Regions from separate parts of the Bordetella sp. MIP270_01_BMS genome, predicted to be linked through region 1. Evidence: predicted binding sites of a transcription regulator. Region 1 holds the regulator's gene; each other region holds the start of a gene.
What was found. Region 1 encodes LexA, which represses DNA repair genes until DNA is damaged. Its sites were predicted from a motif close to ACTGTATNNNNATACAGT; they were not measured.
Positions count from the first base shown of each region.

Region 2: the regulator LexA is predicted to act here: its motif matches at 5,724-5,741, upstream of recA (recombinase RecA).
Region 3: the regulator LexA is predicted to act here: its motif matches at 7,048-7,065, upstream of imuA (translesion DNA synthesis-associated protein ImuA).

Region 1 covers NZ_CM143297.1:1,040,903-1,050,883, reverse strand. The annotation lists gene ACV17W_RS04825 (cold-shock protein) at 1-30, shown strand, start outside; gene tig (trigger factor) at 303-1,613, shown strand; gene clpP (ATP-dependent Clp endopeptidase proteolytic subunit ClpP) at 1,618-2,271, shown strand; gene clpX (ATP-dependent Clp protease ATP-binding subunit ClpX) at 2,378-3,676, shown strand; gene lon (endopeptidase La) at 3,851-6,301, shown strand; gene lexA (transcriptional repressor LexA) at 6,673-7,347, opposite strand; gene ACV17W_RS04795 (amino acid aminotransferase) at 7,864-9,069, opposite strand; gene uvrB (excinuclease ABC subunit UvrB) at 9,145-9,981, shown strand, end outside.
Region 2 covers NZ_CM143297.1:21,702-31,682, forward strand. The annotation lists gene ACV17W_RS00130 (recombination-associated protein RdgC) at 1-467, opposite strand, end outside; gene ACV17W_RS00135 (hypothetical protein) at 617-835, shown strand; partial or broken gene ACV17W_RS00140 (MFS transporter) at 1,578-3,202, opposite strand; gene ACV17W_RS00145 (sensor histidine kinase N-terminal domain-containing protein) at 3,442-4,818, opposite strand; gene ACV17W_RS00150 (response regulator) at 4,934-5,623, opposite strand; gene recA (recombinase RecA) at 5,815-6,888, shown strand; gene recX (recombination regulator RecX) at 6,888-7,472, shown strand; gene ACV17W_RS00165 (LysR family transcriptional regulator) at 7,551-8,471, opposite strand; gene metE (5-methyltetrahydropteroyltriglutamate--homocysteine S-methyltransferase) at 8,630-9,981, shown strand, end outside.
Region 3 covers NZ_CM143297.1:834,619-844,599, forward strand. The annotation lists gene ACV17W_RS03805 (NRDE family protein) at 1-473, shown strand, start outside; gene ACV17W_RS03810 (carboxypeptidase-like regulatory domain-containing protein) at 690-1,130, shown strand; gene ACV17W_RS03815 (DUF2238 domain-containing protein) at 1,184-1,870, opposite strand; gene arfB (alternative ribosome rescue aminoacyl-tRNA hydrolase ArfB) at 1,913-2,329, opposite strand; gene queE (7-carboxy-7-deazaguanine synthase) at 2,428-3,060, shown strand; gene queD (6-carboxytetrahydropterin synthase QueD) at 3,089-3,532, shown strand; gene ACV17W_RS03835 (TRAP transporter substrate-binding protein) at 3,552-4,637, opposite strand; gene ACV17W_RS03840 (aldolase) at 4,649-5,437, opposite strand; gene ACV17W_RS03845 (helix-turn-helix domain-containing protein) at 5,628-6,227, shown strand; gene ypfH (esterase) at 6,255-6,953, opposite strand; gene imuA (translesion DNA synthesis-associated protein ImuA) at 7,081-7,785, shown strand; gene ACV17W_RS03860 (Y-family DNA polymerase) at 7,715-9,181, shown strand; gene ACV17W_RS03865 (error-prone DNA polymerase) at 9,181-9,981, shown strand, end outside.

The DNA.
Region 1 (9,981 bases):
AGCGCCAAGAACATCAAAGTCACGGCTTAAGCGCCGGCTCCGCCGACGCCCCGGACGCCCCCGCCGGCTTATGGTCGGCCGGGGCGTTTTTTGTCTCGCGAGGCCGAGCGTGGCGCAATATTGTGTAAGCAGATTTCACATTGCTGCGCGTCAATGCGGTGTATTGCGTCCTCTGTTTCGACCGGCGCCGCGGCCCCCGCCTGGGGGCTTCCCCAACTGAACCCACCCTCTCAGCAGGGTGCTTGAACTTTCCGGTAAAATACGCTGTTTACCTGTTCGTTCACTTACTTTCGGAAAATTTGATGCAGCCTGTGGTTGAAACCCTATCTGGTCTGGAACGCCGTGTCGATCTGACGGTTTCCGTGGCCGACGTCGAAAAGGAAGTCCAGGCGCAGCTGAAGCGCGTTGCCCGCACGGCCAAGGTGCCCGGGTTCCGCCCCGGCAAGGCTCCGCTTGCCATGCTCGAACGCAGCCATGGCCCCGGCATCCGCTACGACGTCATCAATGGTCAGGTCGGCCGTGCTTTCGAGCAGGCCGTCGATGGCGCCAAGCTGCGTGTGGCCGGCGCGCCCTCGCTCGAACCCAAGACGGAAGGCGTGGCTGACGACACGCTGGCCTTCACCGCCACGTTCGAGGTTTATCCCGAAGTCACCCTGCCCGACCTCTCCGGCCTCTCCGTGACTCGCTACACCGCTTCGGTCACCGACGCAGAAGTGCAGCAGACGCTTGACGTCCTGCGCAAGCAGCGCGCCAACTACGAAGCTCGCGAAGATCGCGCCGCCCAAGACGGCGACCGCGTCACGCTCGATTTCGTCGGTACCCTCGACGGTGTGCCGTTCGAAGGCGGCACCGCCGAGAACTTCCCGTTCGTGCTGGGCCAGGGCCGCATGCTGCCCGAGTTCGAAGCCGCCGCCACGGGCATGAAGGCCGGTGAAACCAAGGTGTTCCCGCTCAAGTTCCCCGACGACTACCAAGGCAAGGATGTGGCCGGCAAGACTGCCGAATTCACCATCACGGTCAAGGAAGTTGCCGAAGGCGTATTGCCGGAAGTCGACAGCGAGTTTGCCAAGTCGCTCGGCCAGCCCGAAGGCGACGTCGAGAAGCTGAAGGCCGACATCCGCACCAACATCGAACGCGAAGCCAAGGCGCGCACGCAAGGCCGCACCAAGGCCAGCGTCATGGACGCCCTGGTAGAAGCAGGCCAGTTCGACGTGCCGAAGGCGCTGGTCGACAGCGATGTGCAGAGCCGCGTGCAAGCCGCGCGCGAAGAGCTCAAGCAGCGCGGCGTACCCAATGCCGAATCGGTGCCGATCCCGGCCGAGGCGTTCACCACCGAATCCGAGCGTCGCGTACGCCTGGGCCTGCTGGTGTCCGAACTCGTCAAGCAGGCGCAACTGCAGGCCAAGCCCGAGCAGGTGCGCGCCCGCATCGAAGAGTTTGCTCAAAACTATGAGCAACCCGCTCAGGTGGTCAGCTATTACCTGACCGACCGCCAGCGTCGCGCCGAAATCGAGGCCATCGTGCTCGAAGACAACGTCGTGCAGCACGTTCTCGAACAATCCAAGGTCACCGAAGAGCAAGTGCCTTTCGATCAGCTGATGGGGATGGCGTAAGCATATGCAGCGTTTTACCGATTTCTATGCATCAATGCACGGTGGCTCGTCGGTCACGCCCACCGGCCTGGGTTATATCCCCATGGTCATCGAGCAGTCGGGGCGCGGCGAGCGCGCCTATGACATCTACTCGCGCCTGCTGCGCGAGCGGCTCATCTTCTTGGTAGGCCCTGTCAACGACAGCACGGCCAACCTCATCGTTGCGCAGTTGCTGTTTCTGGAATCGGAAAACCCTGACAAAGACATTTCGCTGTACATCAACTCGCCCGGCGGGTCGGTGTACGCCGGAATGGCAATCTACGACACGATGCAGTTCGTCAAGCCCGACGTATCCACCCTGTGCACGGGGCTGGCGGCCAGCATGGGCGCTTTCCTGCTTGCCGCGGGCAAGAAGGGCAAGCGCTTCACCTTGCCCAACTCGCGCATCATGATCCACCAGCCCTCGGGTGGCGCACAGGGCCAGGCATCCGACATCCAGATCCAGGCTCGCGAGATTCTCGATCTGCGTGAACGCCTGAACCGCATCCTGGCCGAGAATACCGGCCAGCCCGTCGACCGCATCGCCATAGACACAGAGCGTGACAACTTCATGTCCGCCGAAGATGCGGTATCGTATGGTCTGGTGGACAAGGTTCTCGCAACCCGCGCCGAGGCCTAGGCTGGCGGTCGCATCGGGCCTGTGCGGTGCCGTCACGTCCAAGTAAGCGTTGAATGCGCTTGCCCGAACCGGGCAGGCGCATTCTCACCAGAGATACCAAACACATATGCCTGACAAGAAGGGATCGGCCGACGCAAAGGTGCTGCATTGCTCGTTCTGCAATAAAAGCCAGCACGAGGTCCGCAAGCTGATCGCGGGGCCATCGGTGTTCATCTGCGACGAGTGTATCGACCTCTGCAATGACATCATCCGCGAAGAGGCGCAGGCGACCGCGCGTGCGGCCATACGGTCCGAACTGCCCACGCCTTCCGAAATCAAGACGTTTCTTGACCAGTACGTCATAGGCCAGAGCCTGCCCAAGCGCATGCTCGCGGTCGCCGTCTACAACCATTACAAGCGTATCCGCCACGGCGAGATCAAGGGTGACGAAGTCGAGCTCTCGAAGAGCAACATCATGCTCATCGGGCCTACCGGCTCGGGCAAGACGCTGCTTGCCCAGACCTTGGCGCGCATGCTCAACGTACCGTTCGTGATGGCCGACGCCACGACCCTGACCGAAGCCGGTTACGTGGGTGAAGACGTCGAGAACATCATCCAGAAGCTGCTGCAGAACTGCAACTACGAAGTCGAGAAAGCGCAGCGCGCCATCATCTACATCGACGAAATCGACAAGATCTCGCGCAAGTCCGACAACCCGTCCATCACGCGCGATGTGTCCGGCGAAGGCGTGCAGCAGGCGCTGCTGAAACTCATCGAAGGCACTGTCGCGTCCGTGCCGCCCCAAGGCGGCCGCAAGCACCCGAACCAGGATTTCGTGCAGGTCGACACGACCAACATCCTGTTCATCGTGGGCGGCGCCTTCGACGGGCTCGAAAAAGTGATCCGCGACCGCACCGAGAAATCGGGCATCGGCTTCTCGGCATCCGTGCGCGCGAAGTCCGAGCGCGGCGTGGGCGAGCTGTTCAGCGAAGTCGAACCCGAAGACCTGATCAAGTTCGGCCTCATTCCCGAGCTGGTCGGTCGCCTGCCGGTCGTGGCCACCCTCGATGAACTCGACGAGGCTGCCCTGGTGCAGATCCTCACCGAACCGAAGAACTCGCTCATCAAGCAGTTCCAGAAGCTGTTCGCCATGGAAGGCGCCGAGCTCGACGTACGGCCCGGCGCTCTGAAAGCCATCGCCGGCAAGGCACTCAAGCGCAAGACCGGTGCCCGCGGCTTGCGTTCCATCATCGAGGCGGCCCTGCTCGACACCATGTACGACCTGCCTTCCCAGGGCAACGTCAGCCGGGTCGTGCTTGACGAAAACGTCATCGAAAGCGATGCCAAGCCATTGCTGATTTACGCCGACGAGGCGGCCGCGCCAGATAAGCCGGCGCGCAGCCAGGTACGAGGCGCAGCGGCATAACTGAAGCAAAAGAACCCGTTCTGTAACGGGTTTTTTTGCCTATACCGGTTGCGCCCATGCCGGCGGCTTGATTTTTCGGCTATCGTTCCCATATCAGACGTAGCCGATACGGATAAAAGGGTCTCGCTGCCCAGGTCCGTTACCGATACGCCGAGTCTTACCAAGGAATCATTTATGTCTGCCAGCCAGACCCTGCCTTCAGAGCCCATCGACCTGCCTCTGCTGCCCTTGCGCGACGTGGTGGTGTTCCCGCACATGGTCATTCCGCTGTTCGTCGGCCGTCCGCGCTCGATCAAGGCGCTGGAAGTGGCCATGGAAGCCGGAAAGAGCATCATGCTGGTGGCACAGAAGTCCGCCGGAAAAGATGACCCCACGCCCGAAGACGTCTACGAGATCGGGTGCGTGGCCGGTATTCTGCAGATGCTGAAATTGCCCGACGGCACCGTCAAGGTGCTGGTCGAGGGTACCCAGCGTGCCCGCATCGACAGCATCGACGATGCTGAATCGCATTTTGTCTGCCAGGTGACCCCGGTGGCACCCGATGCCATGCAGGGGTCTGAAACCGAGGCCCTGCGTCGCGCCATCGTTGCTCAGTTCGAGCAGTATGTGAAACTGAACAAGAAGATCCCGCCCGAGATCCTGACATCGCTGGCTGGCATCGACGATGCCGGCCGCCTGGCCGACACGATCGCCGCTCATCTGCCCCTGAAGCTCGAGCAGAAACAGAAAATGCTCGAAATTCTGGGCACTTCCGAGCGCCTCGAAGGCTTGCTGACGCAGCTGGAAACGGAAATCGACATTCTTCAGGTCGAGAAGCGCATCCGTGGCCGCGTCAAGAAGCAGATGGAGAAAAGCCAGCGCGACTACTACCTGAACGAACAGGTCAAGGCTATCCAGAAGGAACTCGGTGAGGGCGAAGAGGGCGCAGACATCGAAGAACTTGAGAAGAAGATCATCGCCGCGCACATGCCGAAAGAGGCGCGCAAGAAGGCCGATGCCGAACTCAAGAAGCTCAAGCTGATGTCGCCCATGTCCGCCGAAGCCACGGTGGTGCGCAACTACATCGACACGCTTATCAACCTGCCCTGGAAGCGCAAGAGCAAGATCAACAACTCGATAGGCAACGCCGAGAAAGTTCTCGACGACGATCACTATGGCCTCGAGAAGGTGAAAGAGCGCATTCTCGAGTATCTTGCCGTGCAACAGCGCGTCGACAAGGTCAAGGCGCCCATTCTGTGCTTGGTCGGGCCCCCGGGTGTGGGCAAGACCTCGCTGGGGCAGTCCATTGCGCGTGCCACGAATCGCAAGTTCGTGCGGATGGCGCTGGGCGGCGTGCGCGACGAAGCTGAAATTCGCGGGCATCGCCGCACTTATATCGGTTCGATGCCGGGCAAGATCCTGCAAAACATGAGCAAGGTCGGCGTGCGCAACCCGCTGTTCCTGCTCGACGAGATCGACAAGCTGGGCATGGACTTCCGGGGCGACCCCTCGTCGGCGCTGCTCGAGGTGCTGGACCCCGAGCAGAACCATACCTTCCAGGACCACTACATCGAAGTCGACTTCGACCTGTCGGACGTCATGTTCGTGGCAACCAGCAACACGCTGAACATTCCCCCCGCGCTGCTCGACCGCATGGAAGTGATTCGGCTTTCGGGCTATACCGAAGACGAAAAAGTGCATATCGGCCGCGACCATCTGCTGCCCAAGCTGATGAAGAACAACGGCGTGAAAGATTCCGAACTGACCGTGGATGATTCGGCGCTGCGCGACATCGTGCGCTACTACACCCGCGAGGCGGGCGTCCGGGCACTCGAACGCGAAGTGGGCAAGATCTGCCGCAAGGTGGTCAAGGAACTGCTGGCGAAAGCCGACAAGGCCAAGGCCGAAGGCAAGCCGGCCGAGCTGGCGCCGGTTCACGTCAGTGCCGAGAATCTCAGCGATTACCTGGGCGTGCGTCGTTACACGTTTGGCATGGCCGAGAAAGAAAACCAGATCGGCCAAGTGACTGGCCTGGCCTGGACGGAAGTCGGTGGCGATCTGCTCACAATCGAAGTGGCCGATATGCCTGGCAAGGGCACGATCCAGCGCACGGGATCGCTGGGCGACGTCATGAAGGAATCGGTCGAGGCCGCCCGTACGGTGGTCAGATCACGCGCTCGACGCCTGGGATTTGCCGACAGCGTGTTTGAAAAGCACGATATGCACGTGCACGTGCCGGAAGGTGCGACGCCCAAAGACGGCCCGTCTGCCGGTATTGCCATCACCACCGCGATGGTGTCCGCGCTTTCTCGGATTCCGGTACGCGCCGACGTGGCGATGACGGGCGAGATCACCTTGCGTGGCGAGGTTCTACCCATCGGCGGTCTGAAAGAAAAGCTGTTGGCGGCGCATCGGGGCGGCATCAAGACGGTCCTGATTCCTGAAGAAAACGTCAAAGATCTGGCGGAAATCCCCGACAACGTCAAGAATCAGCTCGAAATCGTGCCGGTACGTTGGATCGACAAGGTGCTTGAATTGGCGCTTGAGCGTCAGCCCGAGCCCTTGGCCGAAGACGAAGCGGTCAAGGAGCCCCTCGTCGCCAAGCCGGCCGAGCCGGCTTCGAGCGATCCGGTCTTCAAGCACTAGGATTGATCCGCATGGCGTGCAAGCGCCATGAAAAAGGGCGTCGCGAGACGCCCTTTTTTATTTGTTCCGCTGGCGCGGTAGGGTGGCCAGCTGCGCCATAACGGTTGGACGGCGCGCGCTTGCACTGCAAATCCAACTTGATTGCGAGGTCTGGGCGGCGTGGCACAACTCGGTATGGCGCTCGTCCAGTGCGGGCTGAAATTCTGCCCGGGCGGGGTCTACGGGCAAGGTCCGGTGGGCGGACTGCGTTCCAGCGTGATTCGCAACATGCGCATGAATTGGCCGGAATCAGACAGTCCGGCGTCGCGGATGTTCGGCTACATCGCCGGGACACTGCCGGGTTGCGCAGTGGCCGGGGCGGGAAGCGCGAATCAATGCAACGCCTGGGTGCGTATCAGACCCACGGCAATGCCTTCAAGCGCGAACTCTTGCGTGCCGTCGACGACAATGGGTGAGAAGTCCGGGTTTTCCGGAAGAAGTTCGACGCGACCCCCTGAACGCTGCAATCGCTTGACGGTGACATCATCGCCCAGGCGGGCAACGACGATCTGCCCATTGCGAGCGTCTGCCGCCCGCTTGACGGCGAGCAGGTCGCCTTCAAGTATGCCGGCATCGCGCATGCTCATGCCGCGCACTTTGAGCAGATAGTCGGGCGCTTGCTCGAACAGGGCGGGGTCCACTCCGATTTCGCGTTCGACGTGTTCTGCCGCCAGGATAGGACTGCCGGCTGCCACACGGCCCACAAGAGGCAACAGCAGGCGCCCCACTGCGTCGACCATGCCGGTGAGCCCGGACGCAGACGAAGCGGTGCCCGACGCGGCGGTATCCACAGGGTCGTTCAGGCGTATGCCACGAGACGCGCCTGCGGTCAGCTCGATGGCGCCCTTGCGCGCGAGCGCCTTCAGATGATCTTCCGCGGCATTGGGAGACCGAAACCCCAGGGCGCGTGCGATTTCCGCGCGCGTGGGCGGGAAGCCGGTGCGTGCCACCGTAAGCCGGATGAGATCCAGGATTTCCTGCTGACGCGTGGTGAGTTTGGTGGCCATGGCGATGATCCGTAATGCGGACTGTATGGATATACAGCAGCGATTCTGGACGACACTGGACAAAAAAGCAAGTGAGCGCGATGGTTGCGAGCCTGCGGTTCTAGGCGCCGAGCGCTCGCAGGATATAGACGGCGGCAATTGTCCAGAGCGGAGTGCGGCATCGGAGGCGTGGACCGGACAAGGGCACGATAAGGCTGGCATGGCCGCTTCCCATTGGGCGGAAGGACATACTGCAGCGATTTGCTGCCCCGCGTTACGTCAGATGCGCGGGGCGGGCAACGTCGAGGCCCAGGCGAAGCGCGGCGGCAAGAAGATAGTTTTCAGGTGAAGTCAGCGGCTGCTGTATGCCCTTCAGTCGTCAGCATTAAAGGCCCACGGACGCGGTTTCGAAGTGACCGCTCGCGCGCACGGCGAATGGGCCCGCACGGGCTAACCTGGGGAGGAGCCGGGAGCGGACGACGCAAAACAAAAGGCCCGTCCGGGAGGACGGGCCTTTGGCGGGCACAGACGATTCGATTATTGCTTGATCACGGCGGCGATGGCCTCGGCCACGGTGTCGATATTGCGGCTGTTCAGGGCAGCGACGCAGATGCGCCCGCTGGCGACGGCGTAAATGCCGTGCTGCTCACGCAATACGTCCACCTGGGCGGACGTCAGGCCGGAATACGAGAACATGCCCCGCTGCTGCAGGACGAAGCCGAAATCCTGGGTGGCGCCGGCCGCTGCAATTTTCTCGACCAGTTGCTTGCGCATCAGGCGGATGCGATCACGCATGCTGGCCAGTTCCTGTTCCCACAGGGTGTACAGCTCGGGCGTGTTCAACACGGTTGAGACCACCGTGCCGCCGTGGGTGGGCGGGTTGGAGTAGTTGGTGCGGATGACGCGCTTGAGCTGACTGAGCACCCGCTTCGCTTCGTCCTGGTTGCCTGCGACCACGGTAAGCGCGCCGACGCGCTCGCCATACAGCGAAAACGATTTCGAGAATGACGAACTGATCAACATCGTCAAGCCCAGGCTGGCGAATAGCCGCACCACGGCCGCGTCTTCCTGGAGGCCGGCGCCGAAACCCTGGTAGGCGATGTCCAGGAAGGGCACAAGGTTGCGGGCCTTGACCACCTGGGCGATCTGTTGCCACTGTTCGGCGGTGGGATCGACGCCGGTGGGGTTGTGGCAGCAGGCGTGCAATACCACGATGGTTTGTTCAGGGGCTGCTTGCAGAGACGCCAGCATGCCATCGAAGTCCAGTCCATGCGTGGCGGCGTCGTAATAGGCGTAGGTGTCGACCGTGAACCCGGCGCGTTCGAACAGCGCACGATGGTTCTCCCAGCTGGGATTGCTGATCAGCACCTTGGAATTCGGCAGCAGCTGTTGCAGGAAGTCGGCGCCGATCTTCAGGGCGCCCGTACCGCCTAGCGCCTGCGCGGTGAGAACGCGGCCTTCGGCGGCCAGGGGCGAATCGGCGCCCAGCAGCAGGGCCTGGGCCCCCTTGTTGTAACCGGCGATGCCTTCGATGGGCAGGTATCCCCGAGCGGCAGCAGCCTCGATGCGGGCAATTTCCGCCTTGCGCACGGCTGCCAGCAGCGGAATGCGGCCGTCATCATCGTAGTACACGCCCACGCCCAGGTTGACTTTGCCGGGGCGGGTATCGGCGTTGTACTGTTCGTTCAGACCCAGGATGGGGTCGCGCGGCGCAAGTTCGACGGAATCGAAAAGAGAGCTCATGGGGTTCAGTAAGGGTATGTGGACGCGGGGGCGCGTGCTGTGGATAATGGGGGGTTTACCCTGAGACAGTCTAGCATGACCGCTCCTGGATTCGTCGATTTTCCCGACAGCCCCTTCCACCTGTACCAGCCGTACCCGCCGGCGGGCGACCAGCCCACGGCGATTGCGAGCCTGGCGCAGGGCATTCAGGATGGCCTCATGTATCAGACCCTGCTGGGCGTGACGGGGTCGGGCAAGACATACACCATGGCGAACATCATCGCCAGGCTGGGCCGGCCTGCCTTGGTGCTGGCGCCCAACAAGACGCTCGCCGCGCAGCTGTATGCCGAAATGCGCGAGTTCTTTCCCAAGAACGCCGTTGAATATTTCGTCTCGTATTACGACTACTACCAGCCTGAGGCCTACGTCCCCACGCGCGACCTGTTCATCGAGAAAGACTCGTCAATCAACGAGCACATTGAGCAGATGCGGCTGTCGGCCACCAAGAGCCTGCTCGAGCGCCGCGACACCATCATCGTAGGCACCGTCTCGTGCATCTACGGCATCGGCAACCCGGGCGACTACCATGCCATGGTGCTGATCCTGCGCGCCGGAGACCGCATTTCGCGCCGTGAAGTGCTGGCGCGCCTGGTCGCCATGCAATATACGCGCAACGACGCCGACTTCACTCGGGGCACGTTCCGCGCGCGGGGCGAGACGCTCGACATCTTCCCGGCCGAAAGCCCCGAATTGGCGGTACGGCTGACGCTGTTCGACGATGAAATCGAATCGCTCGAATTGTTCGACCCGCTGACAGGGCGCGTGCGCCAGAAAGTGCCGCGCTTTACCGTTTACCCGGGCTCGCACTATGTGACGCCGCGCGATACGGTCCTGCGCGCCATCGAAACCATCAAGGAAGAGCTGCGCGACCGT
Region 2 (9,981 bases), 1.0 Mb from region 1:
TCGATGGTTTTCACCAGCAGGCCAATGACTTCGTCGGCCTTGGCCGATGCCGCCGCGTCGATGACCAACCAATGGTTCACAGGATCGATCCAGACCCGAGTGTCCCGGTAAATGCTGAAAGCCTTGGGCAGGAGCTCGTCGGTGACTCGTTCCTTGATCTCTTTCATCTGCTTGCGGCCCGGCTTGTAGCCTTGCTGCTCTTCGATTTCCTGCGCGCGTGCGCGGGTCACCTGGTTGACCACGGTGGCAGGCAGCAGCTTCTTTTCGGCGCGCAGGCTCAGCAGTATCTGCTGGTTCACGGTGTGCGACAGCGAGGCGTTTTCCCGAGGCGATATCCAGCCCAGGCTTTGCATTTCGAGGTTGTTGCCAGCCTGATAGGCATGCCGGGCCAGGCTTTCTTCAAGCTGTTCGCCTGTGAGAGTCCACGGCGAAGAGAGACGGTAAATCTTGAGATTCTTGAACCACATGGCGTCGGGCAAAAGGGTTGATTCTATACGAGTGCAGGCGCGCGCACGCCTACCGTCGTTCCCCCATTGACACGACACGTTCTGTCACTGACAGTTGGAAGGGGTTCGGGTATCTTCCGGCCCACGTCAACCATAAAAAGGATACATCGATGAAACCGGCGACTATCGTAGGAATCGTGCTTATCGCGTTGGGGGCGGCGGCACTGGTGTACAAAGGGTTCAACTACACCAGCGAGGAGACCGTACTGCAGGTTGGGTCGGTCAAGGCGACAGCGGAAACCGAGAAGTCCGTTTCGGTTCCCACGTGGGCGGGCGTTGCCGCCATTGTGGTGGGCGTGCTGGTGGTAGGTTTGGGGCGCCGCCGCTGACACTATCGCGCGCCCGCCCGGTTAATGGCCGCTGCGGGCTGCGCTTGCATCAAAGAGGCTCGCTCTCCGAGCGGCCCGTACATCACCCGCGGCACTGCTGCTTGTAGCGGGTCGAGCGCCGCGAGGCTATCCGGCGCTTGCCGCCTATCGGCTCACAATGCGGCCGGACTCCATTTTCTTTTCGATTCGGTGTCTGCATGGACCCTGCCGCATATTGATGCAGCTGCGGGCTCTCATGCGGGCGGCAATGCTGCGCTTGACCCTTGCGCTGGCAATGTGCCAATGAAACTGGCCAGACCGAATACGTGGGCGCTTGGTTCTATCAATAACCGGCATCGGCCGGCCGGTTCCGGCCAGGCGGATACACCCGCGTCAGCGCATGACCAAGCGGGTATCGCCAGCACGTGCTCTGGCATGCGATGCGCACATAAAAAATGGCCCGGCTTTGGAAAGCCGGGCCTTGGAAGGTCGCACAATGCCGCGCCATAAGGCTCGCGGGGGGCGCGGCATCGGCGTCAGAGAACTGGCCCTACGATTTCCGAACAGGGGATCAAAAGCTCGGGAATGCAGTGCAAGGCCGTGATCTGAGCCTGAAGTCTAATCTCAAGGGTCTGACAGAGGCCTGAATGTCGCCGCGACTCTGGCTGGCGCTACGACCAAAGCAAGCAAAAAAAAGCTCCCGAAGGAGCTTTGAAGAGCCAGACAGGCGCAGCAGTCCTGCCTGGCGGGGGAACAACTGTCATCAAGCGTTGATATCGACGTCCTTGGTTTCCCGTACGAACAGGCAACCGATGACCAGCGTCATGACCGCGATGATGATGGGATACCACAAGCCGTCGTAGATGTTACCGGTTGCCGCGACGATTGCGAAGGCAACGGGCGGCAGGAACCCGCCGAACCAGCCGTTGCCGATGTGGTACGGCAAACTCATCGAGGTGTAGCGGATACGCGTCGGGAACATTTCGACCAACATGGCGGCGATCGGTCCGTACACCATGGTGACATAGATCACCAGAATGGTCAGCAGCAGCACGACCATGAATTTGTTGATCTGCGCCGGGTCGGCTTTGGCAGGATAGCCGTGATCACGAATCGCAGCGGTCAGCGACGTCTTGAGTTCAGCCGACTTGGCCTTGAATTCGTCTGCGGGCATGCCCGTGCCTTCGAACGAAACGAATTCGTCGTTGCCTATCCTGACTTTGGCCAATGAGCCGGCGGGAGCCGCTTCGTTGGCGTAGTTCACCGAGTTCGCAGCGAGGAACGACTTGACCACGTCACACGAGCTGGTGAACGAAGAGGTGCCCACCGGATTGAACTGGAACGAACACGTTGCCGGGTCGGCGATGACTGTCACCGGAGCCGTTGCCTGTGCCTTTTCCAGCGCCGGGTTGGCAAAGTGCGTCAGGCCCTGGAACAACGGGAAGTAGGTCAGCGCCGCGATCAGGCAGCCTGCCATGATGATAGGCTTGCGCCCGATGCGGTCAGACAGCGAGCCAAAGAGCAGGAAGAAAGGCGTGCCGATCAGCAGTGCCAGTGCAATCATGATGTTCGCGGTGTTCGCGTCCACCTGCAGCGTCTTGGTCAGGAAGAAGAGGGCGTAGAACTGGCCGGTGTACCACACGACAGCCTGGCCGGCAGTCAGACCAAGCAGCGCAATGATCACGACCTTCAGATTCTTCCATTGTGCGAAGGATTCAGTCAGCGGCGCCTTCGAACCACGGCCTTCTTCTTTCATGCGCTTGAAGGTGGGTGACTCGTTGAGCTGAAGCCGAATCCATACCGAAATGCCGAGCAGCACCACGGAGATCAGGAACGGAATACGCCAGCCCCACTCGCGAAACGCTTCTTCGCTCATTATGCCGCGCACGCCCATGATGACCAGCAGGGACAGGAACAAGCCCAGAGTGGCCGTGGTCTGGATCCAGGCGGTGTATGCACCGCGACGGCCCTGGGGGGCGTGTTCTCGACGTAAGTGGCAGCGCCGCCGTATTCACCACCCAGTGCCAGGCCCTGCAACAGCCGCAAGACGATCAGGATGGCCGGAGCAGCGATACCGATGCTCGCATAGCTGGGCAGTACACCGACCAGAAATGTCGAGATGCCCATGATCACGATGGTGACAAGGAACGTGTACTTGCGGCCGACGAGATCGCCCAGTCGACCGAACACCAATGCCCCGAACGGGCGCACCGCGAAGCCTGCCGCAAACGCCAGCAATGCGAAGATGAATGCCGCGGTGGGATTCACCCCAGAAAAGAAGTGCGTCGCGATGACGGCCGCGAGCGAGCCATACAGATAAAAGTCGTACCACTCGAAGACCGTGCCGAGTGAAGACGCGAAAATGACGCGCCTTTCCTCCTTGGTCATGGGGCGGGGACTTGCGGATGGGCCGCGCTCGGCCACCGATGCTGTGCTCATGTTGTCTCCTCGTTTCTGGGCCGGTGGTTATCCACCGTGCGGGCTTTTGCCGGACAGGCCGGTCCAGCGCTACCTGCAAGGTAAGAAGGCTGGCTGACGAGGTTCTGACGTGATGCTTACTTGAATCTTAAAATTGAAACAAAAAATTATTCCGTCCAGAGGCACCATACTGCAGGGAAGGGTATCCCCTAGGTAGCATCCTGCGTACCTTGGGTGCGTCCAAACAACGGAAAGTGCACCCGAATGCAGGTTCCGGGCAGTTGCGAATGGGCAGTGCCTTCGAGGATCTGAACGCTCGCATCATGCTTTTGAGCGATCTCTCGAACGATGGCAAGTCCCAGGCCGCTGCCTTCGGCCTGCGTACCCAGCACGCGGTAGAAGCGGTCGAACACGCGTTCGCGTTCTTCGGGCGCTATCCCGGGGCCCGAATCCTCGACCTCAAGGGTGGCGCAGTCAGTGGTGGATTTGACCCGTACCGTTATGTGGCCGCCGGGGGGCGTGTAGCGCACCGCATTGTCCACCAGGTTATTCAGAAGTTCGGCAAGCAAAATGCCATTGCCCGCGATGTACACCGGCTGGTCGGCCGCCTCGAAACCGAGATCGGTATTCAACGCCAGGGCCTGGGGCACCCATAGCATCGTCTGCTCGTATCCAAGGGCGTTCAGGTCGAGACGGGCAAGGTCGGCGGAGTGAGGGTTCTCGGCACGGGCGAGCAACAGCAGTTGGTTGACCAGTCGGGTGGCGCGTTCGGACCCCATGACGAGCTGGCGCAGACTGGACTGCATTTCGTCGGGACTGGCGTCGCGCAAGGCAAGCTCCGCCTGAGTGCGCAGCCCCGCAAGAGGCGTCTTCAACTGGTGCGCCGCATCGGCCACGAAGCGCCGCTGCGCCTGTACGTTGGCGGACAGGCGGTCGAGCAGGTCATTCATGGCACCGACCAACGGCGCAATCTCGGAGGGCGCAGCGCGCTCGTCGATGGGAGAAAGGTCGTCGGGACGCCGGGCTCGCAGACGCTGCTGCAGCGCGTTCAGCGGCGCGACACCGCGCGACAGTCCAAACCACACTAGCAAGACCGCAACGGGCAGCACGATGAATTGCGGGATGATGACGCCCTTGATGATGTCATTGGCCAATTCGGTGCGGCGTTCCATCGTCTCGGCAACCACCAGGAGCACCGGGCGGGTACCGGGGATATGCAGGTCGACCCAGGTATACGCGAGCCGCAGTCCGAAACCACGCAGCGTGTCGTCGGCATAGAGAATCGTGCCAGGTTGTGGCTGTCCGAGTTCGGACGGCAAGGGCAGGGCGCGGTCTCCGCCCAGGAGCTCGCCCTGGCTGCCCAAGGCCAGCCAGAACACACTGTCGGTTTCATCCGGCCGCAGCACATCGCGTACCGATTCGCTCATGTGCAGGACCGCGCGACCGTCCTGTGCGTGCACGTGTCGCGACAGCACATGCAGGTTGTTGGCCAGTGCCCGGTCGTAAGGCACGTTTGCAATGTTCTGGGCGACCACGTAGGTGATGGCGACGCTCATGGGCCAGAGCAGGAACAATGGTGCGAGCATCCAGTCGAGGATCTCGCCCAGCAGCGAGCGCTGCGGCGGCGCGAAGCTGGGGCCCTTGGCCCCGCCGCGCATCGCGTCCAGCGCCTCCTGGTTCAGCTTTTCGTGCGCTGCGGGTTCAGTGGGAGAGGTAGCCCGCACCCTGGTCCCGTTCAAGGCAATAGCCCAGCCCGCGTACCGTAATGATCTTCACGCCGCTGGGTTCGAGCTTCTTGCGCAGGCGATGCACGTAGACCTCGATGGCGTTGGTGCTCACTTCTTCACCCCATTCGCACAGATGGTCGACGAGCTGCGTCTTGCTGACCATGCGGCCGCTGCGCGTCAGCAGAATTTCGAGCAGGCTGACTTCGCGAGCGGAGAGGTCGAGCGTTTGATCATCAACAAGCGCGACGCGGCCGGTCTGGTCGAAGACAAGGCGGCCGTGCCTGAGCAGCGTGGCGCCGCCTCCGGCGCCTCGCCGTGTCAGGGCGCGTACCCGCGCTTCGAGTTCGGATAGGGCAAACGGCTTTGCCATGTAGTCGTCGGCGCCGAGGTCCAGGCCCTTGACACGCTGCTCGACGCTGTCGGCTGCGGTGAGAATCAAAACCGGCAGCAGCGAGTTTCGCGCCCGCAGCCGCCGCAGGACTTCCAGGCCCGCAAGTTGAGGCAGTCCGAGGTCTAGAATGAGCAGGTCGAAAGCCTGTGCTGCCAGGGCCGAGTCGGCCGCAATTCCGTCCTGGACGGCATCGACCGCATAGCCATTGTGACGCAACGAGCGGGAAAGCCCGTCGGCCAGGATGCTGTCGTCTTCGGCGATGAGGATGCGCATGCGGTATGAAAGCGGCAAGCCCGGCAGGACGCCGGATGCAGGCATTCTGGCACAGCGCGTACGCATTGCCCACCCGGGAAACCGTGTACAAAAGTGGCGCACTGTGTATATGTACAGTATAATCCGATGCAATAATCGCCGCTGCTGGCGAATTGCGCAGCGTTGCACACTTTCTACCCACGGGACACCACATGAACGACAAATCCAGCAAAGCAGCCGCATCGGAAAAGGCCAAGGCGCTGGCCGCCGCGCTGTCGCAGATTGAAAAGCAGTTCGGCAAAGGCTCGATCATGCGCTACGGCGACAATGAGGTCGAGCACGACATCCAGGTCGTGTCCACGGGCTCGCTGGGATTAGATATCGCACTGGGCGTCGGCGGTTTGCCACGGGGCCGGGTCATCGAAATCTACGGGCCTGAATCATCGGGCAAGACCACGCTCACCCTGCAAGTCATCGCCGAAATGCAGAAAATCGGCGGTACCTGCGCGTTTGTCGACGCCGAGCACGCGCTCGATGTGCAATATGCCAACAAGCTGGGCGTGAACCTGACCGACCTGCTCATTTCCCAGCCCGACACGGGCGAGCAGGCCCTTGAAATCACCGACGCTCTGGTGCGTTCGGGCTCCGTCGACCTCATCGTCATCGACTCGGTCGCCGCGTTGGTTCCCAAGGCCGAAATCGAAGGCGAAATGGGCGACTCCCTGCCAGGGTTGCAGGCCCGCCTGATGAGCCAGGCATTGCGCAAGCTTACCGCCACCATCAAGCGCACCAACTGCATGGTCATCTTCATCAACCAGATCCGCATGAAGATCGGTGTAATGTTCGGCAATCCCGAAACGACCACGGGCGGCAACGCGCTGAAGTTCTATTCGTCGGTACGTCTCGATATCCGCCGTATCGGGTCCATCAAGAAGGGCGAAGAGGTGGTGGGCAACGAAACCCGGGTGAAGGTAGTCAAGAACAAGGTTTCACCACCGTTCAAGCAAGCCGAATTCGACATCATGTACGGCGCTGGCATTTCGCGCGAAGGCGAAATCATCGACTTGGGCGTGCAGGCGGGTGTCGTCGACAAATCCGGTGCATGGTATAGCTACAACGGCACCCGTATCGGGCAAGGCAAGGACAATGTCCGCGAATACCTGAAAGAGCACCGAGAACTCGCCATCGAAATCGAAAACAAGGTGCGCGAACACCAGGGCATTGTCAGCCGTGCTGCCAGCTTCCCGGCCAGCGAAGCCGAAACCGAAGATAGCGCCCAGGCGTGATGCGCAGGCCTGGCTCGGGAGGCTCGCCGCGTGGCGCGCGTCGCGGGCCAGGACGTCATGAATCCGATGACGGCGGCTTCGAAACCCTGAGCCAGCCGGTAGTAGCCGATGCCGACGATGCCCCGCTCGTTGCGTCCAAGCCCCGGGGGCCCAGCCTGAAGGCTCGCGCGGTGGCTTACCTATCGCGACGCGAATACGCACGCAACGAGTTGGCACGAAAGCTCCAGCCGTACGCAGGCGAAGAAGACGAACTCACGAGGGTGCTTGACGCTCTCGAAAAAGAGGGTTGGCTGTCCACCGAGCGCTTTGCCCAAAGCCTGGTGCACCGGCGGTCAGCCAGGCAGGGCACCGCCCGCATCGTCCAGGAACTACGCCAACATGGCGTGGCCGAAGATCAGGTCGCGCAGTTGCGCGACGATCTGCGTGCTACGGAATATCAACGCGCTCTCGAAGTGTGGCGCAAGCGCTACGCTGGCAAGCCCGTCGACCGCTCGGAATACGCGCGGCAAGCCCGCTTTCTGGCGGGGCGGGGGTTCGCACATGAGGTCATCCGGCGAGTGCTCGGCGTTGATCCTGACGACTGAGCGCAGGTCCAACGTGAAGCGGCGGTCTGCGTCTGTTCATTGTGACTGCGGTTGCAGACTGCACCACAGTGCCTGGGACTAGGTTTTTACCGACCGTATGCCCTCCAGTGTCTTGAAGCAGACTTCGCGCGCAATTGCCAGAAAGTCAGTGATATAACGCGCGTCGGTATCTTCAATGCGCACTGCTGCGTATAGCGTCCGCCACACTCCGCCGTGGCCCAGGCGATTCAGGCGCAGCCACCCGTGCTGCAAATATTCCGTCAACGCCCAATTGGGCAAAGCGGCTACCCCACGCCTGCTCGCCACCAACTGCACGATGATAGGTGTCAGCTCCGCCTTTCGCATCGCTGCAGGCTCGACCCCCGCTGGATCGAGAAACGCGGTGAATATGTCCAGCCTCTGTCTGTCTACCGGATACGTGATCAGGGTTTCGTCGGCCAAGTGCTCTGGTTCAATGTGGCGCAATGACGCGAGCGGGTGTGATTCTGCGACCGCCAGTACAAGTTCGTATTTGAACAGCGGCAGGTATTCGATCGCCTCCGATGGTTGAGGATCTGAAGTGATCACCAGGTCAAGGTCCCCGCGAACCAAGGCGGGCAGGGGCGCAAATGAAAATGCCGCCGACAGATCAAGCGCTACTTCGGGCCATTGCCCGCGAAACGCGTCCAGAGCGGGCATCAGCCACTGAAAGCACGAGTGGCATTCGATGGCCATGTGCAAGCGCCCAGTGCGGCCCGCGGCCAGCTTCTGCAGTTCACGCTCGGTGCTGCGCAGCCGAGGCAGCACTTCGTCGGCCAATGCCAACACCCGCAAGCCTGCGGTGGTAAGCCGGGCCGGCCGCGTGCGGCGGTTCAGCAGCGGTGTGCCCAGGCGAGTTTCAAGATCGCGAAGCTGATGCGACAACGCCGATTGAGTCAGATGCAGCCTTTCGGCCGCCTCTTGCAGGCTGCCTCCGTCACGGATGGCCGACAAGGTTTCCAGGTGGCGAATCTCAAGCATACGAGCCATCAACGACAGGTTGCGCGGCGAGCAGTCTGCGTCCGCATATTGAATGAATTATTTTCATTTAATGTATGTCTACATTGATTTTGACGCAATTGATTGTCGGGTGAGAATACCCCATTAGTTGAATTGAACTGAATATACTGGGGTGTTATATGAATATTACGCATATTTTGGGATTTCCGCGCGTCGGGGCTCGTCGGGAGCTGAAACGCGCGCTGGAAGCGTATTGGGCCGGACGGGCGACGGCGCAGAGTCTGGAGCTCGTCGGTCGCGAATTGCGTGCTGCCCACTGGCGACGTCAGGCAGATGCGGGGCTGAAGTATGTAACCGTCGGAGACTTTGCCTGGTATGACCACATACTCGAATGGACGGCCACGCTGGGCGCGGTGCCCCCTCGTTTCGGGCAGCCGCTCGCCCAGCCGGTTGGGCTGGATACGATGTTTCGCATGGCCCGCGGCCGCGCGCCGTCAGGCACGCCCACTGCAGCATGCGAGATGACTAAATGGTTCGACACCAACTACCACTACATCGTGCCTGAACTGGTGCCAGATCAAGAATTCCGCATTGCACGCGATGCGCTGTTCGATCAAGTTCGTGAAGCGCAGGCATTCGGTTATCAGGCCAAACCTGTCATTCCTGGCCCGTTGACCTGGCTGTGGCTGGGCAAGGGAGACGCCTATCCGCACGGGCCGGCAGACGCCGGCAAACTACAACTGCTCGATGCCTTATTGCCCGTATACGAGCAGGTGCTGGCGCGCCTGGCGGAACTTGGTGTCGAATGGGTACAGGTTGACGAGCCTATCCTGGTGCTCGACCTGCCACAGCACTGGCGCGACGCCTACGGTGCGGTTTACGAACGCCTGGCAACCGCGCCAGTGAAGCTGTTCGTCGCCACGTATTTCGGCGGCCTGAAAGACAACATGAGCACGGCGCTGGACCTGCCTGTGGCAGGCCTGCATATCGACGCGGTACGGGATCCCGGTCAATTGAAACTTGTCGCGGATAGCCTGCGGAACGGACAGGTGCTGTCCGCGGGGGTGATTGATGGTCGCAATATCTGGCGCAGCGATCTGGACGCGCTGCTGGCGATATTGGCGCCGGTTCGGGCCCGGTTGGGCCAGCGACTGTGGCTGGCCCCCTCGTGTTCGCTGCTGCACGTCCCGGTCGATCTCGATGCTGAATCCGATCTCGACGCTGAATTGAAGAGCTGGCTGTCCTTCGCGGCCCAGAAGCTCGAGGAGCTTGGGCTGCTGGGACGCGCGCTGACCGACGGCGCGGCGCCGATGGTCGAGCAAGCCCTGGCTCAACAGCGAGCGGCATTGCAGGCCAGGCGCCGATCGACCCGCATTCACAACCCGGCCGTTGGCCGTCGCATGGCCGACGAGGGACGAATCAGCCGCGATCGCCACCCCTTCGCCGAGCGGATCGCGCAGCAGCAGCAGCGGTTGAACCTGCCGCCATTTCCCACGACCACCATAGGCTCTTTCCCTCAGACGGCAGAGAT
Region 3 (9,981 bases), 210 kb from region 1:
GGTACAACGGCTTCAACCTGATCGTGGGGGATGCCGGCGCCGCGTGGTATGCCACCAATCGTGACGGCGCTCCGCGCCGGCTGACGCCGGGCATCTATGCCGTGTCGAACCATTTGCTGGATACGCCCTGGCCCAAGCTGGCCCGCACCAAGGAGGCATTCGAGCGCGGACTGCGCCACGCCGCGCAGCCCGATCTCGACGGACTGTACGCCACGTTGCGCGACGACACGCCGGCCGATGACGCAAGCCTTCCTGACACCGGCATCGGACGCGAGCGCGAACGCCTGCTGAGCAGTCCGTTCATCGTGAGCCCCAACTACGGCACGCGCAGCTCTACTGTGCTGGCGCTGCACGCCGACGGCCGCGGCGAATTGCACGAGCGCCGTTACGGCACCGACGGGGCCCCCATGGGCGACAGCGATCTCGAATTCCGCTGGAACGAATCCGGCGGCGGCCAGCAAGCCGGACGCTGATCCACACCGCAAGCGCTGAGACGGTATCCCGAGCGCCCGCCGAGCCGGCTGGCCGATCGCCAGCAAGCCGGACACCTGCCGAAACACCGGTTGCATCCTGTGCCGGGACATTCGGCCCGTCCGCAATATCATCAGATCCATACACTCGCTCCGTGGCGACGGAGCGGCCGCGCAGACCCGGCCGCGGCAGGTGCCGGGATATCTGGAGCCACGCTCATGCAAGCTTGCCTTCACCCGATGCGCCTGGCCGCCGTCCTGGCGGCCGCCAGCCTGGCCCTGGGCACCGTGCCGGCCGGCGCGCAGCCCGCCGCCGGCGCCCTGCCGCCCGTTCAGCAACAAGGCGCGGTGCAATTCCTGACCGGCGGATTCGGCTACGACGAATCCGAAGCGATCAAGGCCGCAAGCAGCCAGTATCCCCTGGCACTGACCTTTGCCTCGGTGCATGGCGGCGCCTATCTCGCGGACGTGCGTGTCGTGATCACCGACGCCCAGGGGTCGGCCGTGCTCGACACCACTGCCCAGGGGCCTTACCTGCTCGTCAAACTGCCCGACGGCCGCTACACCATATCGGCCCGCTTCAAAGACAACGAACAGACGCGCCAGGTCTCGGTGTCGGGGAAAGGGGCCACGCGCGTCACCTTCCGGTGGGACGCCTGAGCGCGAAGCCCACTGTATCCACGGCCCTGCGCATCAAGCGGGCTTGGCCTGCCTCATGGGTGCCCGGCCGCAGACGGCTTCAGGCTGTCGGCCCACTCGCGCGCCAGGTCGCGTCGCGCGCGCCAGTTGGCCAATGCGGTGAGCAGCATGGCAATACCGGCGCCTGCTGCGGCAAGCGCCATGTCTTTCTGTGCGTCCCAGATGTCGCCCTGCATGCCCAGGTAGGCTGCCCCCAGCTCGCCGCCGAACACCTCTGCGGCGCCCCATTCGATCAGTTCGTACAAGGCCGAGGTCGACAGCGCCACGTCGAGCGGCAGAACGTAGCCCCAGAATCCGCGTACCTCCACCACGCGCAGGAAAACCTCGCGGATCGGGTAGGCCAACAGCAACCCGTAGGAAAAATGCACCAGGCGGTCGAAGTGGTTGCGGTCCCAGCCCAGCGTTTCATTCAGGCCATGGCCCGTCAGGGCGCGCCACCAGGCATCGTAGGGAACGTGCGAGTACGTGTAGTGGGCACCCACCGCATGCAGGCACAGGAACAGGAAAATCAGCGTGTAGGACACACGCGAAAACGCGAACCACCGGCGCGTGATGCCCAGCACGGCCGCAAATAGCAATACCAGCGCGTTTTCGAGCAGCCAGTCGGCACGGTTGTGCGGGTGAATGGCAAGCGCCACCCACCACGCCGCATACAGTGCGGCCAGTACCCGCAGATACGTCTGGCGGGCCGGCGCTTTCACGAAGCGGCCCCCCCATTGCCTGGGACCTGAGCAGGCCGGGTATTAATCATCGGTGATCCGGCCGCGCAGGCGCTTGACTTCGCCGTGCAACACTTTGCGCTGCACGCGGCGGCGCTGCGACGCCCGCGTGGGGCGCGTGGGGCGGCGCGTCTTGGCCGGCTGGGCCACGGCTCGCACCATCTCGGCCAGCCTTTCAAGGGCCTCGCCGCGGTTTTTCTCCTGGCTGCGAAAGGCCTGCGACTTGATGACGATAATGCCATCCTTGGACACCCGGCGGTCGGCCAGCGCGCACAGCGCCTCTTTGATGTGCGCGGGCAGGCTGGAGGCGCGCACGTCAAAGCGCAGGTGCACGGCGCTGGACACCTTGTTGACGTTCTGGCCCCCCGCCCCCTGCGCGCGGATCATGCCGAACTCGATATCGCGCTCGTCCAGGTAAAGGTCGTCTTGAACGTAATACATAGGCCGCCAGTCTACGCCAGGCCGCCGTCCGGCGCGACCCGCGCCATGCCGGTAAAATAGCGGTTTGGATCAGGCCGGCGCCGTGCCGCAGCCATTGCATGACTTACTCCACCAAAGAAATCTTCAAGACACTGCAGGGCGAAGGTGCCCACGCCGGGCGGGCAGCCGTGTTCTGCCGCTTTGCCGGCTGCAACCTGTGGTCGGGCCGCGAAGCCGATCGCGCCAGCGCCGCCTGTACCTTCTGCGATACCGATTTCATCGGCACCGATGGGCCGGGTGGCGGCAAGTTCGCCACCGCGCAGCTGCTGGCCGATGCCATCGCCGCCACCTGGGGCCCAGGCACGCAAGACCGCTATGTGGTGTTCACGGGCGGCGAGCCGCTGTTGCAGCTCGACGCGGCCCTGCTACAGGCCGTGCATGCGCACGGTTTCATGGCGGCCATCGAAACCAATGGCACGCTGCCCGCGCCCGAGGGCGTCGACTGGATCTGCGTCAGCCCCAAGGGCCGCAACAAGGTCGTCATCGAACGCGGCAATGAGCTGAAGCTGGTCTACCCCCAGCTCGACGCCCGTCCCGAAGCCTACGCCCATCTCGACTTCCAGCACTTTTTCTTGCAGCCCATGGACGGCCCTCGGCGCGCCACGCATACCGAGCAGGCTGTGCAGTACTGCATGCAGCACCCGCAATGGCGGCTCAGCCTGCAAACCCACAAATACATAGGCATTCCATGATTCGCTACTCTGCCGTGCCGGGGCGGGCATGATTTCGGTGACCCGCAAGCTGGAATTCGACGCTGGCCATCGCATTCCCGACCATCGCAGCCAGTGCCGAAACCTGCATGGCCACCGCTACGTCCTCGAAGTGACGCTGTCGGGCGATGTCATCGATGCGCCCGGGCAATCCGAAAATGGCATGCTGATGGACTTCTCCGAGATCAAGGCCATCGCCAAGCGCCACATCGTCGACCCCTGGGACCACGCCTTCCTGGTCTATCGCGGCGATACGGCGGTGCGCGGGTTTCTTGAAAGCATGCCTGACCACAAGACCGTGGTGCTCGACTGCATACCCACCGCCGAAAATCTGGCGCGGGTCATCTTCGGCGTTCTGGCGCCGCATTATCACGGCCACTACGGCGCGCAATTGCGCCTGGCGCGCGTGCGCCTGTACGAAACTCCCAATTGCTGGGCAGACTGCACAGGCTAGCGGCCAGGCGGGGCCCGCTTTACAGGCCTTTCTGACGGGTGGCCATCAGGTAGTTTTCGGCTGCCCCGTCATTGACGCTGGCCCACAGCAGCTGGTCGCTGCGGAATGCGCGCCACGACGCCAGCACCTTGGCGAAGGCCGGGTTCTTCGCCGCGTATTCTTCGAGCACATCGCGCGTGGCCTGCTGCATGGCGTGCATCACCTCCGGCGGCCAGGACTTCAGCTTCACACCCTGCGCCACCAGGCGCTTGAGCGCCGGGATGTTATTGGCGTCGTACTTCGCGAGCAGGTCGTCGGCGGCCAATGCGCTGGCCGCCCGCAGCGCTTCCTGGTAGCGCGGTGGCAGCTTGTCCCAGCTGTTGCGATTGATGGCCAGGCACAGGTTCGCGCCCAGCTCCATCACCCCTGGGCCATAGTAAAACTGCGCCACCTTGGCAAAACCGAGTTTCTCGTCGTCGTAGGGGCCCACGAACTCCACGGCATCCAGCGAGCCCTTTTCCAATGCGGGATAAATGTCGCTGCCCGCCACCTGCTGGGGAATCGCCCCCAGTTTTTCATACACCATACTGAGCAGGCCCGGCGTGCGGATGCGCAGCCCCTTCAAGTCGGCGGGGCTGTTGATTTCCTTGCGAAACCAGCCGCCCATTTGCGCGCCGGTATTGCCACAGGGAATGGCCAGGGCGTTGAAGCCGGCATACAGCTCGTCGAGCAGGGGCCCGCCGCCGCCGTGCAATACCCAGGCCATGTGCTGGCGTGGAGTCAAGCCGAACGGCACACCGGTATCGAACACCAGCGCGGGCGCTTTGCCTACATAGTAAAAGCCTGCGGTATGGCCGCATTCGGTGGTGCCGTTCTGCACCGCGTCCAGCACCTGCAGCGGCGGGACGATTTCGCCAGCCGAGAACGGCCGTATATTGAACTTCCCATCGGTCAGCGCGGCGACGCGTGCGCACAGGAATTCAGCGGCGCCCCATACCGTATCGAGGGAACGGGGAAAACTGCTGGGCATGCGCCAGTTGACCACCGGCGCATCCTGCGCCACGGCCGGCGCGGCCAGCGCGGCGCCACCGGCGCCCGCCAGAGTCAGGAATCGACGTCGTTGCATGGCACGGCTCCTTATTCGATGCAGTCAGGCGCCTCGCGCAGGACGCGACGGGCGAAGTAGGCAAACGTCAACCCCAGGATCTTGGGCTTGACGAGGAAATCGTGCGACTCGCGGGCCAGTTCGGCCGGCACCGGCTTGACCGGCCCGATGGCGCGGGCGCGCAGTTGCAAGGCGGCAACCTGTTCAAGCCAGATCGCCATGACGGTGGCTTCTTCGATGGACTTGCCGGCGGTCAGCATGCCATGGTTGGCCAGCAGGATGGCACGTTTGTCGCCCAGCGCGGCCGAGATGATCTCTCCCTCGTCGTCGCCGATGGGCAGGCCCGGCCACTCGGCCAGGTAGGCACAATCGTTGAAGAACGGGGTGGCATCCATGTGCGCCACCACCAGCGGCTCGCCCACCATCGACAAGGCAGAGACAGCCGGCGGATGGGTGTGCACGATGCACTGCACTTCGGGGCGGTGGCGATATATCCAGGCGTGGAAGCGATTGGCCGGATTGGGCAGGGACTTCCCATCCAGCGGATTGATGTCTTCATCGATGAGAATCAGTTCACTGGCGCGAGCCTCGTCGGCGCCCATGCCGAACGGCAAGGTCCAGATGGTGCCGGGCTGGTCGCCCCGCGCGGTGATCTGGCCGGCCAGGCCGCCGTGCCAATGGCCTTGCGCGGCCAGCATGCGGCAGGCCAGCGCCATTTTCTGGGCCGAGGTCCAGGTTGCCTGGGGCGTGGCGCGCTCTTCGATCTCGCGATCGACGCGGCGGCGCAATGCGTCCTTGTCCTGGGAAGCGTATTCCGACATCAACATCATCCTGGTAATGGCTGAGGCAGCGTGGACTGCCTTCTGTTTTATGTTGCCTTATAGACAACTCGTTGCCTAAAGTACAAACAATTGCCCCTCCGTTCAAATCGGGGAAAACCCGCAGTCCTGCCCTGCCCCCTGCGCGCAAAAATGGCATCATGCAGCCTTCGCCAGTCTGACCCGCCCTTCCATGCCGCCGAAACGCCCGCTGTCCCCGATCGCCGCCGCTCCCGATGCCCCGCAGGTGGGACTGCGCATACGGGCCATGCGGCGTCGCCGCAAACTCACGCTGGCCCAGTTGTCGGAACTCACCCAGCTCGATAAAGGTTTCCTGTCGCGTCTGGAACGAGGTGAAAAATCGGCCTCGGTAGGCTCGCTGCACACTGTGGCGGTGGCGCTGAACACGTCGATATCGGCCTTGCTCGGTGAAACCGACCCGAAGGACGAAATCCATATCGTGCGCTCCGGCGAGCGCCATCGGTTGACCTCGCCGCTTACCGACGCCCGCGAACATGCCTACGAAGCCATCACCATGGGCGCCCCGAACAGCGGCCTGTCGGTGATGGTGGTGCAGGTGGGGATGCAGGGCGAACACACCGTGGCACACCATTCTGGCGACGAACTGATCTTCGTGCTGGAAGGCCGGGTACGGGTACAGTTCGGCGAACATACCGTACTGCTGGAGCGCGACGACAGCGTGCGCTTCCCCGGTTACCTGCCTCACAGCCTGAGCGCTGAAGGGCGCAAGACCGCCCGTGCGCTGGTCATCATCGCCAGCGGGCAGTCCTGAACCTGCTTCAGGCGGCTGGCCTGCAGCTCAATGCAGTGTGGAACCCTGCGGCGGCGCCTGGTTCAGGCCCAGGGCCGCTTCCCAGCTGCGCAACGGCACGCAGGTCTGCAACCGTTCAATGGCGCGTTGGATCAGCGCGGGGTGCAGGGTATGGCCCACCCGCGTAGCCACGTCGATGGTGGCATCGCCATGCAGCGCATCGAGCCGGGCCTGCGCGGCTTGGGTGTGCGATACCGTCATGACGGTATCGTCGGCGCCATGCAGCAGGTGAATGGTGGTGTATTGCGGTGCGCTTTTGGGCAACTCGGCGTAGCGCCCTGAAAAAGCCAGTACGCGGCCGGCCAGCCCATCGTGCGCCTGCACGGCTTCCAGCGCCATGATGGCTCCTTCCGAGAAGCCGGCCAGCGCAGTATCGGATTGCAGCAGGCCCAGCCGTGCCTGGGCCGCACGGATGTAGTCGACCAGCGCCGGCATGGCATCAGCGACGCGTTCGGCGCGGTTGTGCTCATTGATGCCGCTTATCGAGAACCATTGGCGGCCATGGGCGGCGGCGTCGCAGGGCTGGAAACCGGCCGGCACCAGAATGGCGGCCTGCGGAAACGCCGCCCGCAGCGCCTGGGCCAGCGGTTGCATGTCGTGGGGCGCGTCGCCCGCGCCGTGCAGCAGGATGAACAACTGCTTGGGCTCGGTCTGCGGAAGGAATTCGAGGGCTGCGCTGTGGGACATGACGGGGCCTGGGGCGGCGGGCGGGGGTATGGGTCATTGTAGAGCGCCGGGAGGCGCATGGCATCTGCAAAACCGGGATGGCCTCGCCCAAAATACTGTATATTTGTACAGTAGATATCGATACCCCATGCAACCCGAACACATCCACCCCTCCCTGTGGCGCGCCACGCAACTGGCGCGCGGCGCCCAGCGTGGCGTCCCTACCGGCCATGCCGCGCTGTCCGCGCAGCTGCCCGGTGGCGGGTGGCCGCAAGGGGCGCTGGTCGAATTGCTGGCTCCCCATCCGGGCATCGGTGAAATCCGCCTGCTGCAGCCCGCCCTGGCCCAGCTCGACCGCCGCCATGTCATTGCGCTGGTACAGCCCCCCCATGTGCCGCACCTGGCCTGCTGGCAGGGTTGGCGCCTGGACCCGCGGCAACTGCTGTGGGTCGCGCCCGAACGCCCCGCCGACGCCCTGTGGGCCGCCGAACAGATCCTGAAGCATGGCAGTTGCGGCGCCCTGCTGTGCTGGCTGCCACGGGTAAAACCCGAAGCGCTGCGCCGCCTGCACCTGGCGGCCCAGGGGCACGACACCCTGTGTTTCGTGCTGCGTCCGGCCACGGCCGCGCAACAGGCTTCGCCCGCGCCTCTGCGGCTGGCCCTTGCACCCGCTCCGGGTGGGCTGTCGGTCCATATCCTGAAACGGCGCGGCCCGGCCTGCGCCGAACCGCTACATATTGTCTTCGAGCCTGCCTCGCTGCCGGCTTCTGTACCCCCTCGCCATGCCCCTCTGGATCGCCGTCTTCCTGCGCTGCCTGCCGCTGGACGCCGCACGCCCGCAATGGCCTCATGATGCGGCTTTTGCGGTACTGGAACAAGAACGCATCGCCGCCCTGACACCCGCAGCGGCCGCCGCCGGGCTGCGGTCCGGCATGCGCCGCGCGGGCGCGGCCGCCCTGGCGCCCGATATTCCGCTGCTAGGCCGCGACGCCCCCGCCGAACATCACCTGTTGCAAGAAACGGCGCTGGCCCTGCTTCAATACACGCCGGACATCGCCCTGGCCGGCTCCGATACCCTGCTGCTGCAGGTAGGCGCGAGCCTCACCTATTTTGGCGGCCCGCGCGCCTTGCATCGGCGCGTGGCCGCTACCTTGCACGCCATGCACCTGCACGCCCGGCTGGGCATGGCTCCCACCGCGCAGGGCGCCTGGCTGCTGGCGCACCACGCCCGTGCGCAGACGCCGCGCCGCGTCCTGCAAACCTCCACGCTCGCGCGCCGGCTCGATGTCTTGCCCTGCGCCCTGCTGCCCAGCGCCCAGCCGCGCCTGGAATGGCTCAACGACCTGGGCTGCCACACCCTGGGCGCCCTGCGCCGCCTGCCTCGCGCCGGCCTGCAACGGCGCTGCGGCACCACGCTGACACAGGAACTCGATGCCGCCTATGGCTCCCGCCCGGAATGCCATGCCTGGATCCAGCCGCCCGCACGCTTTCATCAACGCCTGGAACTGCCCGACTACATCGAGCACGCCGACGCCGTGCTGGCCTGGACCCGCCGCCTGCTCGAACCGCTATGCGGCTGGCTGGCAGCCAGGCGGCGTGCAGTGCAGCATCTCAACCTGCTGCTCGAACACGAACGCGGCCGGCGCGCACGCCCTCCCACCGCCCTGCCCCTGAGCCTGGCCCAGCCCGCCTGGCAGCAATCGCACCTGCTCGATCTGCTACGCGAAAAACTCGGCCGACTGCAACTGGAAGCGCCAGTCATCGCGCTGGTGCTCAGCGTCGACGACACGGTGGAACAGCCGGCCGCCAGCACTTGCCTGTTCCCCGAGCCCGGCGGCACGCCGGCCGAACACGCTCGGCTGCTCGATCTGCTCAGCGCCCGGCTGGGCCGCCACCGCGTATTGCATGCGCATCCCGTGGCTGACCATCGCCCCGAGGCCGCCAACGGCTGGCAGGCCGCGCAAGACGGTCCTGCCGGCGCTGACACCGGCCCGGGCCCGCTCGACCGGCCTTTCTGGCTGCTCGACCCTCCGACCCTGCTGCAGGAAGCGGGGCATCGGCCGGTCTATGCCGGGCAGGCGCTGCGGCTGGTGCGCGGCCCCGAACGCATCGAAAGCGGCTGGTGGGACGCCCCCCTGACGGTGCGCGATTATTTCGTGGCTGAAGATGCCGCCACCGTGCGCTACTGGATCTACCGCGAACGCGACACCGAACACGCCCGCTGGTTCCTGCATGGGCGCTATGCATGATGGCGACGCCTTCTTTGTCCAACCTGCTGCCGGGCTATGCCGAACTGCAATGCCTGTCGAACTTCTCGTTCCTGCAGGGCGCCTCACATCCCGCCGAACTGGTCGGGCAGGCCGCCCAACTGGGCTATACCGCGCTTGCCATCACCGATGAGTGCTCGCTGGCAGGCGTGGTGCGCGCGCACGTCGCTGCCCAGGATTGCAAACTGCCGCTCATCATAGGCAGCACCCTGGCCCTGCAACGCGGTCCCGACACGCCGCCCCTGACACTGGTATTGCTGGCGCAGAACCGCCAAGGCTACGGCAATCTCTCCGAACTGATCACCCTGGCGCGTTCGCGCGCGCCCAAGGGCGAATACCGCCTGATGGCCGACGACATTGCCGCACCCGGACCGGCCCACGCCCATCTGCGCGGCATGCCCGATTGCCTGGCCATCCTGGCGCCTCCCGTCGGCGTCGACGCCGACGTGCTGGCCGAACAGGCCTGCTGGATGGCGCAGCACTTCGCCGGCCGGGCCTGGGTAGGCCTGACCCTGCTGCATCATGCGCGCGACGACCTGCACCGCGCGGCCGTCCAGCACGCCGCGCAGGCCAGCGGGCTGCCGGTGGTGGCGTTGGGCTGCGTGCAGATGCACCTGCGTTCACGCAAACCGCTGCACGACACCCTGGCCGCCATACGCAGCAAGCGCAGCGTGGCGCAATGCGGCTATGACCTGCAGGCCAATGCCGAACAGCACCTGCGCACCCGCATGCGCCTGGCCGCCCTGTATCCGCCCGATGCCCTGGCCCAGACACTGGCCATT